2 linked regions of the Thalassoroseus pseudoceratinae genome follow. The protein of the gene in region 2 binds, or shares a complex with, the protein of the main gene of each other region. Links are inferred from orthologs where the notes say so. Each region holds a gene or a part of one and is shown on either strand. Other genes may lie near its edges.

Evidence for each region. Proteins that work in one complex are often made in the same cells at the same time.
Region 1: the proteins of uvrB (region 2) and G6R38_RS19095 are in contact, whole or in part, in a crystal structure (PDB 7EGT), measured with the Thermus thermophilus proteins. The link is inferred for Thalassoroseus pseudoceratinae from one-to-one orthologs. Residues at the interface, in WP_096411307.1 of Thermus thermophilus: Glu23, Leu25, Arg26, Asp27, Gly28, Glu29, Arg30, Phe31, Arg55, Glu326, Asp327, Phe328, Glu379, Ser382, Gln383, His398, Gly400, Arg401; in WP_096412145.1 of Thermus thermophilus: His654, Arg656, Phe657, Gln666, Asp668, Glu669, Lys680, Arg681, Leu682, Ser683, Lys685, Tyr686, Ala687.

What each region holds. Positions count from the first base shown.
Region 1 is NZ_JAALXT010000005.1:338,698-344,463, reverse strand. The notes cover bases 1,292-4,317. They hold G6R38_RS19095 (ATP-dependent helicase), read left to right. Parts: upstream 1,292-1,652; coding sequence 1,653-3,983; downstream 3,984-4,317. Other genes in these bases: G6R38_RS19090 (PIN/TRAM domain-containing protein), read left to right, coding at 4,282-4,317; G6R38_RS19100 (phytanoyl-CoA dioxygenase family protein), read right to left, coding at 1,292-1,549. In the rest of the region: G6R38_RS19110 (alpha-amylase/4-alpha-glucanotransferase domain-containing protein), read left to right, coding at 1-157; G6R38_RS19105 (ABA4-like family protein), read right to left, coding at 391-816; more of G6R38_RS19100, read right to left, coding at 806-1,291; more of G6R38_RS19090, read left to right, coding at 4,318-5,307; G6R38_RS19085 (Calx-beta domain-containing protein), read right to left, coding at 5,625-5,766. UniProt on the Escherichia coli protein: A helicase with DNA-dependent ATPase activity. Unwinds DNA duplexes with 3'-5' polarity. Translocates on single-stranded DNA with 3'-5' polarity. Initiates unwinding more efficiently from a nicked substrate than double-stranded DNA.
Region 2 is NZ_JAALXT010000003.1:97,658-103,212, forward strand. The notes cover bases 702-3,695. They hold uvrB (excinuclease ABC subunit UvrB), read right to left. Parts: upstream 3,252-3,695; coding sequence 1,152-3,251; downstream 702-1,151. Other genes in these bases: G6R38_RS10640 (hypothetical protein), read left to right, coding at 784-1,071; G6R38_RS10650 (DUF1501 domain-containing protein), read right to left, coding at 3,351-3,695. Also shown: G6R38_RS10635 (NAD-dependent epimerase/dehydratase family protein), read left to right, coding at 1-666; more of G6R38_RS10650, read right to left, coding at 3,696-4,784; G6R38_RS10655 (DUF1549 domain-containing protein), read right to left, coding at 4,851-5,555. UniProt on the Escherichia coli protein: The UvrABC repair system catalyzes the recognition and processing of DNA lesions. A damage recognition complex composed of 2 UvrA and 2 UvrB subunits scans DNA for abnormalities.

The DNA.
Region 1 (5,766 bases), on a different replicon or contig from region 2:
GTTGGTCCATCAAAGCACGATGGTCCTACCGAATTGGCACATCACCGCCGACGAAACCGGCCGCTGGGGTGTGACGATTCGCCTGTCTCTCGATACCTCCGCCGCCCAAGCCCGCGAGTTACGCGAAACCCCGGCACCAGCGTCGGTCGAGTCGTAATACGGTCCCGAGTGATCATGGGCCACTCGGGAGGCTGGGGCGTGTCCGGTTTTGCATTGACAAGATGGACAGGGTGGCATGTCCACGACTTTGCGTGGACATGATTCGACATTCGAGCTTCTCTGGCCCATGCCCACCCCAAGCTGTGGGCATGCCACACGACTTGCAGCCGTATCGATGCACTGAGGTCCGGGGGGGTGATGCACGATCGGTAGGCAGGTTTGTGACCCTGCCTACGGTTTCTGTCGGGCGATTCTGACGGTGCATAAGACAAGGTACAACAGCAAACCGATTGGTCCGCTGAAGAACGTCAAAAGCAAGCATGGTACGATGAACCAGTGGGAGATGCCGTTCTGTTGAGCGTTCTGCACTTCCCAACTGCCGATAAACAAGTCGAATGCCAAGTAATGCACCCAGCCGGCGAGCAGCACGTATTCGTTGCTGAAGAGTTGTCGCACACCGGCGAGTGTTTGAAACCCACCTTCGATATGGCCAATCTGCGTGACGAACAACACCAGATAGCCAATTGCCAATACCGCCGGCAGAATCATCCCGGCAATCCACTCCACACCGATCCGCCAACGAGGCGTAAACAACAGAATTACCCACCCCGGCAAGACAGCGGTGTTGAAGATTTTGAAGAGTGTTTCAGGGCTCATGATTGCGACTCGGTTTCGTAGAGCTGAACGTGCAGGCTGTATCACGCCAGGTGAGTGGTGCGGGTAAATCTTGCGTGGTGAATTCGAGGTGGATGACTCGGCGTTGGGTGGGGTTGGTCATTTTGCGGGATGAGTGCAATAGCAACGGTCGCATCAGAACCGCTCCGCCGGCTTTCGTGTGGCAACTTGTCGCTGTCGTGTGATTCACGTGATCCATGATGTTCGCTTGCGGAATGCGGCCGTGTTGGTGAGTTCCCGGTTGCACGCGGAGCGCTCCGTTGGTTTCGTCACACGCATCGAGGTGGAACCGCACAGTCAGCATGTGTTCGAGGATTTCCACAGGCGGTTGCACGTGGGGAATGCCGTCTTTGACAGACCACTGTTCGAAGCCGGGAATGTCATGACGTTCTTGGACGGCAATTGTTAAATCCTGATGCCAAAACACGCCCCAATTCGCGGCAGGCGTTTTGTTGAACAGAATCGAACGCGTCAGCCGAGGCGATGAACCCACGAGCGGTTCCAGCAATCTGTGAAGTATGGGCGATTCTGCGAACCCTCGAACTTCTGGCACCCGTTCCGCGAGTTGACGGGCGGCGTATTGTCCGCGTTTGGTGGTTTCCGTACTTGGAAGCCGGTTGATGGAATCGCTGAGTGTTCGCAGTTCGTCGTCTGCGAGAAACGGATCAACAATTGCGAAGCCATCGACTTCCAAAGATTCGGCCAGCGTCGGCATGGTGTTCTGCGTGCGTGCGGAATAAGGTGAAGGTGTTCGCCGATTGGATTTGGCGAGTGTACGTTCATTTCATCACATTGAAACACGAAACGAAAGGCGTGGAGTGCCGGACGATCTTTCGGATTTGACTGTTCCGCAACGCACCGCGGTCACGCATCACGAAGGCCCGTTGATGGTGCTGGCCGGTCCTGGGTCGGGGAAAACACGGGTGATTACCCGCCGGATTGCTCACATGATCGAGCATGGCATCGATCCCCGGCGGATTCTGGCGATCACCTTTACGAACAAAGCCGCCAACGAGATGGCCGAGCGGGTCGAACGGCTTGCGCCCGGGATGCGGGTATGGGTCAGTACGTTTCACCGCTTCTGTGCGCGGCTGCTGCGGGAACGAGCCGAGACCGTCGGGCTGCAAACGAACTTCAGCATCTACGACACCAGCGATCAACAACAGATCGTCCGTCATGCGTTGAGCGATTTGGATTTGGACGCGGTTCACTTTTCGCCGTCGCGGGTGTTGCATCGGATCAGCCGAGCGAAGAACGATCTCATCACCGCCGAGAAATTCGCGTTGGAACATGCAGACGCCGTCGGCACGCACTGGGACGCCGTCGTGGCGAAGGTGTATCCGCTGTATCAACAGAAGATGCTCGAAGCCAACGCGGTCGATTTTGATGATCTGCTCCTGCATGTCGTGCAGATGTTGAACGACAATCCCGAACTCCGTGAAGGGTTTGGTGAGCGGTTTCGATATATCCTCGTGGATGAATATCAGGACACGAATGCCGCTCAGTACCGGATTGTGGCGGCGTTGGCGGCGGGACATCGGAACTTGTGTGTGACCGGCGATCCCGACCAGTCCATTTACGGTTGGCGCGGGGCACGGATCGAGAACATTCTCCGGTTCGAGCAAGATTTTCCCCAGGCGAAAGTCGTGCGATTGGAACAAAACTTCCGCAGCACCAAGGAAATTCTGTTGGCTGCGGATAGCCTCATCGTGCACAACGTCCATCGGAAAGCCAAGGAGCTGATCACAGAGAATCCGCAGGGCGAACCGGTCGAGTTGCTGTACTGTGAAGACGGGCGACAAGAGGCGGAAACGATCGCGAAGACCGTCCGTGAAATTGCCGAAGCGGAAAATCGTCCGTGGTCGGATTTTGCGATCTTTTACCGGGTGAATGCGCTTTCACGGGAGTTGGAGCAGGCGTTGACGCGGGAGCGAATCCCGCTGCAAGTCGCGGCAGGCGTGGCGTTCTACGAGCGAGCGGAGATCAAGGATACGCTTTCGTATTTGCATCTCGTGCATAATCCCAGCGACACGGTGGCGTTTCGACGGATCGTCAACAAACCGGCTCGCGGATTGGGGAAAACGAGTCTCAATCGGCTCATCAATTGGGCGGACCGTGAGGAAATCACGTTGCTCGAAGCGGCGAAAAGGGCCAAGGAAGTCCCGCGACTCACCAGCCGAGCCGTGAAATCGTTTTACGCCTTTGCCGAAATGATCGAGGAGTTCACCGATCTTTCCGTGGGACCGGTCGAGAAACTTCTTGTGCGGGTCTTGGAACGGACGAGCTATCTCGATCTGTACCGAGGTAGTGACAACGAAGACGATCAACAACGTGCCGCCAACGTGCAAGAATTGCTCACAGCGGCGCGGCAGTATGATCTCACGATGGAAGCGGACGGATCGCTCGAAAACTTTCTCGAAGTGACGAGCTTGGTCAACGAGGTTGACTCGCTCGATGAATCTTCCGGCACGGTCACGTTGATGACGCTGCACGCGGCGAAGGGCTTGGAGTTTCCGATTGCGTTCATCGTGGGCGTTGAGCAAAACCTGCTGCCGCACGAACGCTCGCTGCAAGAAGACAACAATGGACGGGCGATCGAGGAAGAACGCCGGTTGTTTTTCGTCGGCATCACACGGGCCGAACAGCGGTTGATTCTCACGCACACTCGGCAACGTGACTTTCGTGGGCGGCGACTGATGACGATTCGCAGCCAGTTTCTCAGTGAGATCGACGTCAACGAACGCACGCTCGCCGAAGAACCGAAGTCGATGTTGTACGATGATTTCCCCGACGACGAATACACTCAGGAACTGCCAACCGACGACTTTGCGGAAAATCCTCCGGAACCGGTATCTGAGGAAACTCAATCCGAACCGATCGCGTCTGAGGCGGTGCAACCACAACAGAAACCCCAACCGAAGAAGTTGCCGAAACTGATGACCGGATCGCAATTGTTGTCGAGTGGCGCCGACACAAAGCCCCGGTTTTCCGTCGGTCAGCAGGTTCGGCATCCCCAATACGGACTTGGTACCGTGACAAAAGCCGACGGCGGCGGACGATGGGGGAAAGTCACCATTGAATTTGATGACGGTCGCGTGCAATCTTTCGTGGCCACCAAATGTCCGCTACAACCGGTCGGTATGGGATGATGGCGTGGCGTGCGTGATTCCTCTTCAATCCCGTGGAAGAATCCCAAATTCCAGAACGCGAACCGCTAATTCCGTTATAAAGTTGAACGACGAACGTCTCTGAAACATCCCTTATTGACGGAACGGCTGGGGATCGCTTGTTTAGAGTGCTTGGTTCCGGCTACAGTGCAGCGTCGGAGCAAGCCAACATCCGCTAGCAAATCCGATTCGTTCTCTCTATGATCGCTAATTTGAGTAAGTCTCAAGCGGGCATACGGTTGAGGCGACACACTTCGATTTTTCAAGGCAAGTGAACACGATGTTATTGTTGTTTGTACGGATCGTCTTTCTACTGGCGTGTGCCGGAGCGATTGCGACGTACATCAGCCAAGGCGCGCCCCACCCGATCATTTCGGCAAGGCCGTTCATTTGGTTCTTGGTGCTGCTCGCAATTACCCAACTAGCGACCCTGATTGATTTGCTGATTCCCCGCAAAGATATCAAGATCATTTCGTCGGTGTATTTCGGGTTGATTATTGGTTTCATTCTCAGCGTGCTGTTGATGCAAGCGTTGGCACCGCTGTTGGGCGGCGATGCGCGAGCCGAAGGCTTGGTAACAATGCTCGCCACCTTGATGATTCCCTATGTCTGCGTGACCTTGCTGCTGCAAACTCGCGACAACTTCCGGTTCGTGATTCCTTATGTCGAATTCTCTCGCGAACTCAAAGGTGGCAAACCGCTGATTCTCGACTCCTCCGCTCTGATCGACGGCCGCATTGCCGACGTTATGGATACGAAGATTTTGGACTCGCAGTTGGTCGTGCCCGATTTCATTCTGCATGAGATTCAGGAAATCGCCGACAGCAACGACAAGCAACGCCGAACCCGAGGGCGTCGGGGACTCGACGTTCTGAGCAAGCTGCAAAACAGCCCGCATGTCGATGTCAAAATGTTGGACGCACATGAGTCGGGTGACGCCACCGGACCAGTGGATCAACGGTTGATCGCCCTTTCCAAGCAGAATGGTGGCCGGGTCGTCACGAACGACTACAACTTGAACAAGGTCGCCAACTTGCAAGGTGTGGACGTGATCAACCTTAACGATCTGTCCAACGCGTTGAAGCCACGCTACATTCCTGGCGAACGGTTGCAGATCAAAGTCATCAAGGAAGGTGAGTCCGTGGGGCAAGGCGTGGGTTATCTCGACGATGGCACGATGGTCGTCTGTGAGAACGCCGCAAACATGGTCGGCAAAGAAATCGGTGTAATTGTCACCAGCGTGCTGCAATCAAGTGCTGGCCGCATGATCTTCGGTCGCCAAGTTCACTCCGTCGATCACAGTTAGAACTGTTGACTGTTGATCGCAGCGGAGCGGCTCAATAGAAACCACAGCTTCTTCGCGTCCATTGCAGATACAATGGCCTCAAATCTGGTCTCAATGGCCGATTCACTCAGGGGTCGCCGATCTGGTTCTACAGCTTGCGGTTGATACGTTCATTCGCACGGCTGGAATCGCTGAGACGACAAAGCCTCCCATCTTGTGAACGGAAGGCTCATCTTTCGATCAGTCGTCTTTTCCAAGTAGTGGGTGCTGCCACTTGGAAGCTCAGAAACCAGTGACTTCTTCGCTTCCGTCGTGGATGCAGCACACCCCAATACGCTCTAGATGCCGCCGGTTCGGTTTGATCCGGTTGTTGGGTTCCAGAAGAACAAGTCGTCGGCACCGGCTTCCGTGAAGACATCGTCGACCAAGCGAATCACACGGCTGAACTCGTTGTTGATCGATTGCGGTCGGAAGACGTTG
Region 2 (5,555 bases):
AGTTCGTTGGGGGTCTATCCGGCCAAAGATCATTTCGGAACCGATGAAACGACTCCTATCAGCACCACAGGAATTGACGGGTACACGGTTTCCAAAGCGGAAACAGAACAGGCGGTTCGGCAACACATCGACGAACACAACCTGCCAGCGATCATTTTACGTCCTGGTTTTATTTACGGGCCACGCGATCGCACGGTGTTCCCTCGGATCATGGAACGTCTGAAATCGAAGCAGTTCCGCTATCTTGGTTCGCGGGACAAGTTGATCAACAACACCTATGTCTCCAATCTGGTGGATGCCATTTTTCTCGCGTTGGAAAGCGAAGAAGCGTTGGGCGAGACTTTGAACATCACCGATGCGCGTTTGGTTTCCAAGGAAGAACTCGTGGCGGGGATTGCGGAGGGGGTGGGCTATCATGTGCCGACGCGAACCGTACCACTTCCGATCGCCAAAGGTTTGGCCCGACTGTTAGAAGGCACGTATCGCCTTGTAGGGGCGAAGCATGCACCGATCCTCTCCAGTGCCCGAATTAAGTTCCTCGGGCTGAACTTGGATTATTCCATCGAGAAGGCCCGTCGGGTGCTCGGATATGCTCCTGCAGTTGATTTCCAAGAGGGTTTACAGAACACTCTAGAGTGGTACCGCCAACACGACATGGTTCCCTAACGCCCGATTCAGCCGTTATCACGTCTTTGCAGCGAGTTCAGTCTCACGGCGGTCGGAGACACATTTTCCCCCAGCCACTGTAATTACCAGAGAATTTGAGAAGGGCCGTTCTATTCGATGACACCGACGCCAACGGGGACGTCCCCTTCCAACACCTCCAACCGATATCGCTCCGGCCTGGATGACGGTCGAGGTTGGAGGATCTACAATCGCATTGCCATCGTCTTCTTGCTTTACGTCCTTTCGACCGGTCCGATGTATTGGCCAATCTATGAGGCGTACAACATCGGCGGCCGATCAATCGACCGGCTCATTTACTTTCTCTATTACCCGATTGTCCTACTGTGCGAATTCGACTGGATTGCCGGTTGGTTTGAGTGGTATGTCGGACTTTGGAATCCGTGAGATTGGCGGATCTCACCAACGGTCACGGTCCGATCGAGACTGCAACCGAACATCGAATCCCTAGGACCGTTGCGGAACTTTTAACTATCAGGTCGTTGGGGTTTAGGGACGCGTTTGCCAGTTCCGCGGGAGCGTTTGCCTTTTCCTTTGCGACCGCCTCGACGCTTCGGTTCGTTTGATTCTGCAGACTCGGAGTGAACGGAGATTTTCTCCCCAAGTTTTTGCTGCAGTTCCGTGATCCGGTCTCGCAAACTCGCCGCTCGTTCAAACTCCAGATTCTCGGCCGCGGCCAGCATTTCTGCTTCCAACTCGTTGAGATATTCCTGTGTGACGAATTGGGTTTCGTTCTGGCCGGTTGCTTCTCGTTCGATCTGCCGGGCTTCGATCTCGTCTTCGATGCCCCGACGAATCGCTTTGCGGATGGTTTCCGGCGTGATTCCATGCTCTTCGTTGTACGCCAATTGCAAGGCTCGCCGGCGTTCGGTTTCCTCGATGGCCCGTTGCATACTGTTCGTGACCGTGTCGGCGTATAAATACACCTCGGCGTTCACGTTCCGAGCCGACCGCCCGATCGTTTGGATCAGACTCGTTTCGCTTCGCAGGAAACCTTCCTTGTCGGCATCCAAAATGGCGACCAACGAGACTTCCGGCAGGTCTAAACCTTCCCGCAACAAGTTGACGCCGATCACGGCGTCGAACCGGCCTTCGCGAAGTTCCCGAAGAATTTCCACTCGTTCGATGGCATCCAACTCCGAGTGTAACCACTGGCAGCGGATGCCTTCTTCTTGCATGTAGGTTGTCAGATCCTCGGCGAGTCGCTTAGTGAGCGTAGTGATCAACGTACGTTCGCCCCGCTCAATGCGAATTTTCACCTGCTCCAACAAATGCGGAACCTGACCACGGGCGGGAACCACGTGAATCACTGGATCGACCAGGCCGGTCGGGCGAATCACTTGTTCGACGATTTCACCCGCCGATTGTTCCAACTCCCAATCAGCAGGTGTGGCCGAGACGAATACAGTCTGCTTGCGGATCGTGTCCCATTCTTCAAACTTCAACGGCCGATTGTCCAAAGCCATCGGCAGCCGAAAACCGTGATTGACGAGTGTTGTTTTTCGGGCCTGGTCGCCATTGAACATGGCCCGGATTTGCGGAACCGTGACGTGCGACTCGTCGATGATCATGAGGAAGTCGTCAGGGAAAAAGTCGAGCAGGGTGTACGGTGGTTGTCCCGGTTTTCGACCGGCAAGTGCCCGACTGTAGTTCTCGATGCCCGGACAGAAACCGACCTCTTTGAGCAGTTCCATATCGTGTCGCGTCCGGGCCGCCAACCGCTGCGCTTCGAGCAACTTGCCTTCTTTGCGAAACGTTTCTAGTGAGGTGTTGAGTTCGGTATCGATTTCCTCCATCGCGCTGTCGATTCGCGACTGAGGCAACACAAAGTGCTTCGCCGGATAGATATACGCATCTGGCAGCGACTTGGACTCTTCGCCGGTGAGCGGATCGATGATCGAAAGTTTTTCGACCTCATCGCCCCACAACTCAACGCGATAGGCGAATTCCTCGTACGCTGGCCAAACCTCGACGACATCACCCCGCACACGGAACCGACCCCGCTCGAACGCTACATCGTTGCGGTCGTATTGGATATCGATCAGTTTTCGCAGCAGCTCATCACGATCGATTTCCTTACCGACTTGCAGGGGAATCATCATTTCGAGGTAGTCTTTGGGCGACCCCAACCCGTAAATACAACTCACACTGGCGACCACGATGACATCCCGCCGACTAACCAACGCACTGGTCGCGAGCAACCGCAGGCGGTCAATCTCCTCATTGATCGAGGAGTCTTTTTCGATGTAGATGTCCCGCTGCGGGATGTACGCTTCCGGCTGATAGTAGTCGTAGTAGCTGACGAAATATGTGACGGCGTTGTTCGGAAAGAAGTCGCGGAATTCGCCGTAGAGTTGGGCCGCCAGCGTTTTGTTGTGACTGAGGACCAACGTCGGTTTTTGCACCTGCTGGATGACGTTGGCCATCGTGAAGGTTTTACCGCTCCCGGTGACACCGAGCAGGACCTGATCCTTTTTTCCCTCGTTGATGCCGGAGACGAGGGACGCAATCGCAGATGGTTGGTCCCCCGCTGGGGCAAATTCGCTGGCAACTTGAAATTTCGGCATGGAACTCGATTTCTTGCAAACGACGTCGAATGAATCGTGTGTTCATTGTAGGTCGTCTTCAAGCGATCTGTCCAAGCCGTCGGCCCATTCACGGCCTGTTCACGCAAACAATTCGTGGACGACGCGACCGTGCACATCGGTCAAACGGAAGTCGCGACCGGAATAGCGATACGTAAGGCGTTCGTGATCAATCCCCAGCAAATGTAGAATGGTCGCGTGCATGTCGTGCATGTGGACTTTGTTTTCGACAGCTTGATGCCCGAATTCATCGGTACTCCCGTAACTCACGCCGGGTTTCACACCTCCACCGGCCAGCCACATCGTAAAGCCGCTGGGGTTGTGATCACGACCGGTGCCATTGCTTTGCGAGTACGGTGTACGGCCGAATTCCCCACCCCACCAGACCAGGGTGTCTTCGAGCAGGCCACGTCGTTTCAAATCGGTTAGCAAGGCGGAAATGGGGCGATCGACCCGTCGAGCATGTTGCTCATGTCGAGGCAAATTCGAATGCTGATCCCATGCCGGGTTCGCACTGTTGTCGCCGTAATTGACTTGCAAATATCTGACGCCGGCTTCACACAATCGGCGGGCGATCAGGCACTGCCGTCCGAACTTGTCGGTTTCTTTCTCTCCGATTCCGTAGAGTTTCAGAGTTTCCGGCGTTTCTCCAACCAAATCGAGCAGGTCCGGTGCGTGCGACTGCATTCGCCAGGCGAGTTCATACGACTTGACCACCGATTCCAATTCCGCACCGCCGCCGTTTTGCAGGAGTTGTTGACGATTGAGTGCCTGCGTCAGCATCAACTGTCGTTGTTGTTCGGGACGTGTGGCGGCGGGGTTTTTCAAATCGCGGATCATGATGTCCTGCGAATTGGGATCGCCGATTGCGGTTCCCTGATAGACCGGTGGCAAAAACGCACTGCCGTAATTTCGCGGCCCGCCATTTCCGGCGGATGGACAGATCGCAACAAAGCCAGGGAGATTCGAGTTTTCCGAACCGAGTCCGTAGGTAATCCACGACCCCACCGACGGCCGGACGAAGTTCGTTGCACCGGTGTGCAGAAACAGCGTGGCCGGTCCGTGGGCAACGCCTTCGGTATGCATGGAATGCACCATCGCCAAATCGTCCATGTGCTTGGCGGTTTCCGGGAACAAGTCGGAAGCCCATCGCCCGGTTTCGCCGTACCGCCGAAACTTCCATGGCGATTTCATCAGCTTGTGTGTCGTGAGCTTCTTGCCGGAGTTCGCTCTTGCTCGATCATCGGCGAACTCGAACGAATTGCCGTGCTGTTTGGCGAGCGAGGGTTTGTAGTCAAAGGAATCCACATGGCTCGGCCCACCCTGCATGAAGATGAAAATGACACGCTTCGCACGAGGTGGGAAATGGGTCGGAAGTTCCGCGAGTGGGTTTCGGTTCGTTGAAGCCGACGCCGCTTGATGAGCCATTGCCGTGAAGGCCAATCCACCGAATCCGCAGGCAACGTTTTGCAGCATCTGTCGGCGAGAAACCGGATGGAGTCTTTGTGGATTCATGAGAGTCCTTCAGTATTGCCTTTTCGGAATTGCAAACAGACGATCGTGTACGCGGAGATTGGCGAATCAGTTCACAAACCGGAAATCCAGCGTTGAGATCACCGATTGAACAAGTTGCGCCCACCGTTGGAGACGATCGGCATCATCATCCGAATCCGATTTGAGAAACGATAAACTCAATGCCAGTTCTTCGGAACTCGGGAGACGCCCCAACGCGACTTCGAAGAGTCGTTGAACACGCTCTTGATCCGATAATTTGTGGTCGGCCAGTAACGACTTCGCAGCCGCCTCACAGCGACCGATCACCCACGAGTTATTCATCAGATACAGTGCCTGCGGTGCCACACCACTGGAGTTGCGTCGACCCGTCACCAAACTGGGATTCGCTCCATCGAAAACTTGCATCATTTCGGGAATCGAATTCCGCAGGACCGGCCAATACACCGCGCGTCGGCTACTTTCATACTGATATCCGTAATCGGCGGACAAACCGTCTCGAAATGTTTTTCCACCGTGTCGGAGTTCAACTTCTCCACTGACACACAGCAAGGCATCCAATATGCACTCCGCCTCCAACCGCTTCCGGTTCATTTGCCAGAGAAGACGATTTTCTGGATCGACTGTCATCCGATGAGCATTCTCTTGGATGCCAGGGGGGTGACTACTTCGCTGGTAAGCGTCTGTCAGAACAATCTCACGGATGAGCGACTTGGAGGACCAATCGTTGTTGATCAATTGCCGAGCGAGATAATCCAGCAATTCTGGATGTGA